2 regions of the Streptomyces sp. NPDC046915 genome follow, and region 1 is predicted to be linked to the other one. Evidence: riboswitches for the same ligand, from Rfam matches in the RefSeq annotation. Region 1 holds a riboswitch; the other holds the start of a gene.
The links. A riboswitch is a leader RNA that binds a small molecule or an ion and turns the genes downstream of it on or off. The one in region 1 is predicted to bind cobalamin.
Positions count from the first base shown of each region.

Region 2: it holds a riboswitch for cobalamin, as region 1 does, so the genes downstream of both, ABZ915_RS32140 (prenyltransferase/squalene oxidase repeat-containing protein) here and ABZ915_RS09580 (HoxN/HupN/NixA family nickel/cobalt transporter) in region 1, are expected to answer to the same signal.

Region 1 is NZ_JBEYXB010000003.1:307,340-310,508, reverse strand. It holds gene ABZ915_RS09585 (helix-turn-helix domain-containing protein) at 1-102, shown strand, start outside; gene ABZ915_RS09580 (HoxN/HupN/NixA family nickel/cobalt transporter) at 132-1,244, opposite strand; cobalamin riboswitch at 1,274-1,459, opposite strand; gene ABZ915_RS09575 (metalloregulator ArsR/SmtB family transcription factor) at 1,540-1,899, shown strand; gene ABZ915_RS09570 (LAETG motif-containing sortase-dependent surface protein) at 1,923-2,849, opposite strand; gene ABZ915_RS09565 (glycoside hydrolase family 13 protein) at 3,134-3,169, shown strand, end outside.
Region 2 is NZ_JBEYXB010000014.1:174,429-177,597, forward strand. It holds gene ABZ915_RS32130 (XRE family transcriptional regulator) at 1-571, opposite strand, end outside; gene ABZ915_RS32135 (phosphotransferase) at 831-1,439, opposite strand; cobalamin riboswitch at 1,497-1,633, shown strand; gene ABZ915_RS32140 (prenyltransferase/squalene oxidase repeat-containing protein) at 1,747-2,979, shown strand; gene ABZ915_RS32145 (SCO2322 family protein) at 2,976-3,169, shown strand, end outside.

The sequences.
Region 1 (3,169 bases):
GTGGCCGGCGGCCGGTCCGCCGACGACCGCTACCCGGAGGCGGTCGCCGACGCCGAACACGCCTTCACGCTGCTGTCCGAGGGGCTGGCCGCGTACGTGTAGCCGGCGGCGGACCCTGCGGGCCTGTCCGGTCAGCACACCTGGTCGGTGTCGGCCTGTGCCGGTGCCTGTGCCTGTGCCTGTGCCTGTGCCGGTGCCTGTGCCTGTGCCTGTGCCGTCCAGCGTTCCTCGACCCTGGCCAGCTTCCAGTACGCCAGTGCCGCCGCCCACACCACCACGAACAGGCCGACGATGAGGTAGCCGACGTTGCCGAGTTCGAGGCCGAGGAGTTCCATCGTGGCGATGACGAAGGCGACGGCGATGGACAGGCCGGTGATGGTGAGGTTGTAGAAGACCTTGCGCACCGGGTTCGAGAACGCCCACTGGTAGGCGAAGTTCATGAACGTGCCGTCGAGGGTGTCGAACAGGCTCATGCCGGCCGCGAACAGCAGGGGCAGGCAGAGGATCGCGTACCAGGGCAGTCCCGCCGCCGCGCCCGAGCCGGCCATCACCATCAGCGTGACCTCGGTCGCCGTGTCGAAGCCGAGGCCGAAGAGGAAGCCCAGCGGGAACATCTGGCCGGGCCGGGTGATGGACCTGGTGAGGCGGCCGAGGAGGCGGTTCATGAAGCCGCGGGAGTCGAGGTGCTGTTCGAGCTCCTTCTCGTCGTACGAACCCGCCCGCATCGCCCTGAAGACGCGCAGGATGCCGACGAGGGCGACGAGGTTGAGCGCGGCCACGAGATAGAGGAACGTGGCCGAGATCGTCGTACCCATGAAGCCCAGCACCTGGTGGGTGCGGGAGTTCTCGTTCATCACCCGGCCCGCCAGCTGGGTGCCGCCGGCGATCATCGCGGCCAGCACGACCACGACGCTGGAGTGCCCGAGCGCGAACCAGAAGCCCACCGAGACCGGCCGCTTGCCGTCGGCCATCAGCTTGCGGGTGGTGTTGTCGATCGCGGCGATGTGGTCGGCGTCGAAGGCGTGCCGCATGCCGAGGGTGTAGGCGGTGACGCCGAGCCCGATGCCGAAGGCCTTGGAGCCGACCTCGTAGTGACCGGGGGCGACGAGGAGGAACAGGATGCCGAAGGCGACGACGTGGAGGGCGGCGATCACACCCATCAGCCCGGCTGTCTTGACGGTGTCCTCGCGCCGCCAGCGGAAGGAGGCGGCCTTGGTCTCGGGCACGGTCTCGGGCAGGGTCATCCGGTTTCACGCTCCAGCACCTCGTGGATCACTTCGTGAGCTGCCGTGGCCGGTCTCCTGGCTTTCGGGTCATGCGTCCGCCGTCCCTGCCTTCCCGGTCGTACGACCAGTGGCCCGGCGGGTGCCGGACGGGACGGGAACTCCCCGATTCACAGTGGCGAGGGCCGCGTCGACATCGCATCGACTTCCCGAGCACCACGGCCCGCCCACCGTAGGGGCGCGGGCGGTCGTCTGCATAGCTGCGTACCTGCGCAGGTATGGAAGATCACAGAAGGGCGCCTGCGAACATGGCGGTATGCATCTCGTGCCTGCCGACCGCGCGGACCGTCGCACCATCGACGGTCACCGGGTGTGCGACGCCATCGCCGCGATCGGCGAACCCGGCCATGTGCGCGCCTGGGCCGACCGCTTCTCCCTGCTCGCCGACGCCAAGCGGCTCGCTCTGCTGCTCGCCCTGCACCGCACCGGCCCGCTCGCCGTGTCCGACCTGGCGATCGCCACCGGAATGAACGACCCCGCGGTGTCGCAGGCGCTCAGGCTGCTGCGGGCCGCGGGGGTCGTGGAGGGCGAGAAGGAGGGACGGGTGGTCAGGTACCGGGTGGTGGACACGGAGGTTCAGGGCTTGCTCAAGCACTGCACGGCCGACGGAGACTGAGCGGCCCCGGCCCCCTGGAAGGGTCAGCCGCGTGCGGTCCGCTTGCGGCGCGTCGCGACGACGATGGCCGCGCCGCCCGCGAGGAGCACCGCCGCGCCTCCGGCGAGGATGCCGGAGCTGCTGCCGCCACCGGTCTCGGCGAGGTCGCCGCCGCCACCGTCGGGCGTCGGGGCCGCGGCCGGGGTGGACTCGGAGGCGGACGGGGTCGGCGTGCCGGTGGACTTCGACTCCGAGGCGCTCGGGGTCGGGGTGTCGCTGCCCTTGGCCGGCGTCGACGGCTGGGCCGGGGCGGACTCCGGCGCCGAGGGGGTCGGCGTGGCGGACTCGGTGGAGGCGCACTCCTTCGTGCCGCCGTTCCAGGCCGCGATCAGCTTGTCCTTGATGACCGGGTGATCCGGGCCCTTGGGCAGGTCGCCGTGCTCGAAGCCGTCCTTGGCGTCGAGCTTGCCGTCGAACTTCACCGCGCCCCGGTACAGGTCGATCTGCGCGAAGCAGCCCGCGTCGGGCACCGCGATGTCGAGGGAGTCGGTCTGGCCCGGCTTGACGGTCACGGTGTCGAAGTCGACGAAGACCTGCTCGCCGGAGGTGTTGAAGGAGGCACCGTGGGCGAGGTAGGAGGCCAGCGAGGCGGTGCAGGTGGAGGCGTCACCGGCGGTGCGGACCTTGACGTGGACCTTGCCGTCCTCGGTGGGCTTGAGGTTCTGGTCGTCGACCTTCACCGAGTCGTAGAAGCTGGTGCCGTCGAGCGAGAACTGGCAGCGGTCGGTACCGGTCTCCGTGCCCGCGCCCGTCCCCGGCTTGTAGGTGCCGCCGGACTTCCAGCCGTCGCCGCCGGGCGCGTCGTTGGCCAGAGCCGCGGAGGCGGCGGCGACGGAGGCCGCGCAGAGGGCGAGCGTCGCGACGCCCGTCCCCAGCAGGCGGCGCGTGGTGGCACGGCTCGCTATGGACATGTGTATCCCATCAGGAGTTCTGAGAGTGCTTCAGGCAGCGCGAAGCGGACCGCGGCAGGCCGAAGCAGGTCGAAGACACCGGGCCCATCGGTCACATGCGCCACAGCGTGTGCACATGGTGGGTCGACCGGCAGAACCCTGTCAACCTGCGCTGTAGCAAGGGGAGTTCGGCGCTCAACACAACTTCGCCACACTGGGAATGATCTACTCCGCAGAGTGTGAAGGTTCGCTTTCCCGGCAATGTGGACAGGCTCTCCCCTGTCGTCCTTTCCAAGGGAGCCACTGTGACCGACCATTCGTCCAGGAACCCCGACTGGTGG
Region 2 (3,169 bases), on a different contig from region 1:
TGTCCTCGGAGGTGATGATCATCTCCGCCAGGTCGGCGAGCGTGGCGAGCTGACGGGGATTCATCCGCGGGGCGCGCATGGCCAGTCGTACCAGTCCGCTCTCGCGCAGCCGCAGCAGCGGGTCGGCCTGCGCCTCCAGGCTCTGGAGCACCGGCTGGAGCGCCTCGTACAGGGCCTCCGGCTCGTCCGCGGTGAAGTATCCGGCCGGGAGGCCGAAGAACCTGCGCAGCCGGTCGGTGTGTTCCAGGCTCGGCATGCCGCTCTTGCGCCACTCGCTCAGCCACTGCCGGCTGGTGCCCGCGATCCTGGCCAGTTCGTCCAGCGCGTAGCGCTTGCCGTCCGGCCGGCGCCGGGTCTCGCGGATGAAGTCGAGCCGCTGCCGCACCCGTTCGGCCAGCCCGGTCTCGGGTGCGGTGCCGCCCCCGAGCAACCGGGCGACCACCTCGGCGGGGATGCCGGTGCGGTACGAGAGGTCGGTCACGTCCAGGACCTCGGGCAGCCGGCCCGGCCGTTCGGTCAGCTCCCCGAGCCGTTCGAGCAGGCCGGCGAGCGGGGCGTGGGCGTCACTCACCGAGGTCCCCCCTGGGCATGTCGTCGGTTCCGTGGCTGAGTTGACGCGAGGCTACCGGGTCGCCCGCCGGTCGAGAAGTGATGTCAATGACAGCTGCTGAATTAGGCAGCAATCGTTGACAGTTGAGGTCCGGTCGGGACAGGATCATGACGCCACCCGGCCCCGGCCCCGGGTGCCGCCTATGGGGGAGCGGCATCGGGGGTCGGGACACCCTGGGCATCCCTGGGCATCCCGGGACACCCCGGGGCAGCCCTGGTCGTCAGCGGGTGAGCGTCCGCACCAACTCCACGGTCCCCCCGAGGAGTTCGACCTCCCTGGCACTCATCGTCGGATTGGCCGCGCGCCGCCGCCATGCCTCGGTCAGTCCCGTCTCCGTCAGGTCGGACGGGACGGCGGCCTGGGCGAGGATCACCGCGGACATGCCCCAGTCGAGGCCGGGCGGACCGTCCTCGGTGTTGCTCCAGTCGATGCCCCGGGGACCGTCCGGGGTGAGGATCACGTTGTCGGGGTGCAGGTCCAGATGGAGGACGCGGGCACCGGGGCCGGCGGAGTCCCGGGCGGGAACGGCGTGCAGCAGCCGCAGCAGCCGGGCGAGTTCGGCGCCCGCCTCGGCCGGGCCCAGCGAGCCGTCCAGGAGGGCGGCGAGCATCGTCGGCCCGGACAGCCGCTCCATCACCAGGTCGGTGCGCGAGCCGGACGGCCGCACCCGGGGCACCGGGTAACCGTGTTCGCGCACGTACGTCATCACCGCCCCTTCGGCGGCGGCGTCCCCCCGCCCCTCCCGGTCGCGGCGCAGCACCCACGCCTCGTCGATCTCGTACACGTCGGCTGTCCGGCCGGAACCCAGCAGTCTCCCCGTCGACGGCATGGCGCGACCCTGACCACCTCGCCTGTGCCCCTGGCGCGCAGCCGCCTCCCAGCCGCTGTCTACCGCCGGGTAGAGTGTCCGGGCGTCATCACACCCGTACGGGGCGAAGCCGGTGCAATTCCGGCGCTGACCCGCAACCGTGAGCCGTTTCAACGACGGTGAGCCGGACCGCCACGCACGGGAAGTTGACCGGCTCACGTGCGCGGCGGCCCGCCGTGCGCGGCACCGTCGAGGTCTACGGGGCCGAGCCGCGCGGGGTGTCCCCGTGCTGCCCGTGCTCCCCCGCAGGGAGAGGCAGAAGCCGCCAATGAACGTCCGCCGCAGTGCCGCGGTACTCGCCGCCATCGGCGTCATAGCCGCAGCCGCGCCCGCCATGGCCGCGTCGCCGTCGCCCTCCCCGTCGAAGGCGCTCCCGTCCGGGCTGTACGGCAGCGCGGACCCGAAGTACGACGGCGTGTGGCGGCAGTCCCTCGCGCTGCTCGCCCAGCGCACGGTCGGTGTCCGGCCCGCCGCCGAGGCCGTCGACTGGCTGGTCGGGCAGCAGTGCGCCAACGGCGGCTTCGCGGCCTACCGCCCGGACCCCGGCAAGACGTGCGAGGCGACCGGCGCCCAGGCCGACACCAACAGCACGGCCGCCGCCGTACAGGCCCTGCACGCGCTCGGCGAGCACGACGGCGAGGTCCACAAGGCCGTCGTCTGGCTGAAGATGATGCAGAACAAGGACGGCGGCTGGAGTTACACGCCGGGCTCGCCCAGCGACACCAACTCCACCTCCGTCGTCATCGGCGCGCTCGCGGCGGCCGGGGAGCAGCCGCTCCAGCTCCGTACCGAGGGCAGGACCCCGGCCGAACTGCTCGCCAAGTGGTCCATCCCCTGCGACGAGGACGGCGGCGGCGCCCTCGCCTACCAGCCGGACAAGAAGGGCGAACTGGCGGCCAACGCCGACGCGACGGCCGCCGGGGTGCTGGGCGCGCTCGGCAAGGGCTTCGTGACGACGGCCGGGAAGGCGGTGGAGGAGGGCAACGCCTGCGCCGACTCGGGCAAGCCGCTCACCCCGCGGGAGATCGCCCGCAACGGCGCCGCATATCTGGCGGACGAGATGCACGACACCGCCCACCTCACCTCGGCGCTCCCCGGCGCCAAGGACCAGCCCGACTACGGCAACACCGCGGACGCGGTCGTCGCGCTGGCCGCCCAGGGCCGGATGAGGCAGGCGCGGGAGCCGTACGCCTGGCTGGTGACGAACTCCGCGCGGTGGGCGAAGCAGAGCGGCCCCGCCGCCTACGCCCAGCTGATCCTCGCCGCGCACGCGATGGGCGCCGACCCGCACGACTCCGGCGGCACGGACCTCGTGAAGGCGCTCGACGCGACCGGACCGGCGCCGCAGACGGCTCGGGCGACCGGCGCTGAGACCGAGCGGGCCGAGCACGACTCGGGGACGAAGGCGACGAAGGTGTGGTGGATCGTCGGCACCGGCCTCGTCGCGGGCATCGGCATCGGCTTCCTGCTCAGCGGCCGCCGCAGGAAGCAGCAGCCGTGACCGTCGTCCGCCGTGCCGGGGCGGTACTCCTGGCCGCGTTCCTGTGCGTGGTGTCGGCCGGGCAGGCCCAGGCCACCGGCTACCGCTACTGGTCCTTCTGGGAGCGCACCGGCGGCCACTGGACGTACGCCACGCAGGGCCCGTCGACCGCGCGTCCCGCCGACGGCGACGTCCAGGGCTTCCGCTTCGC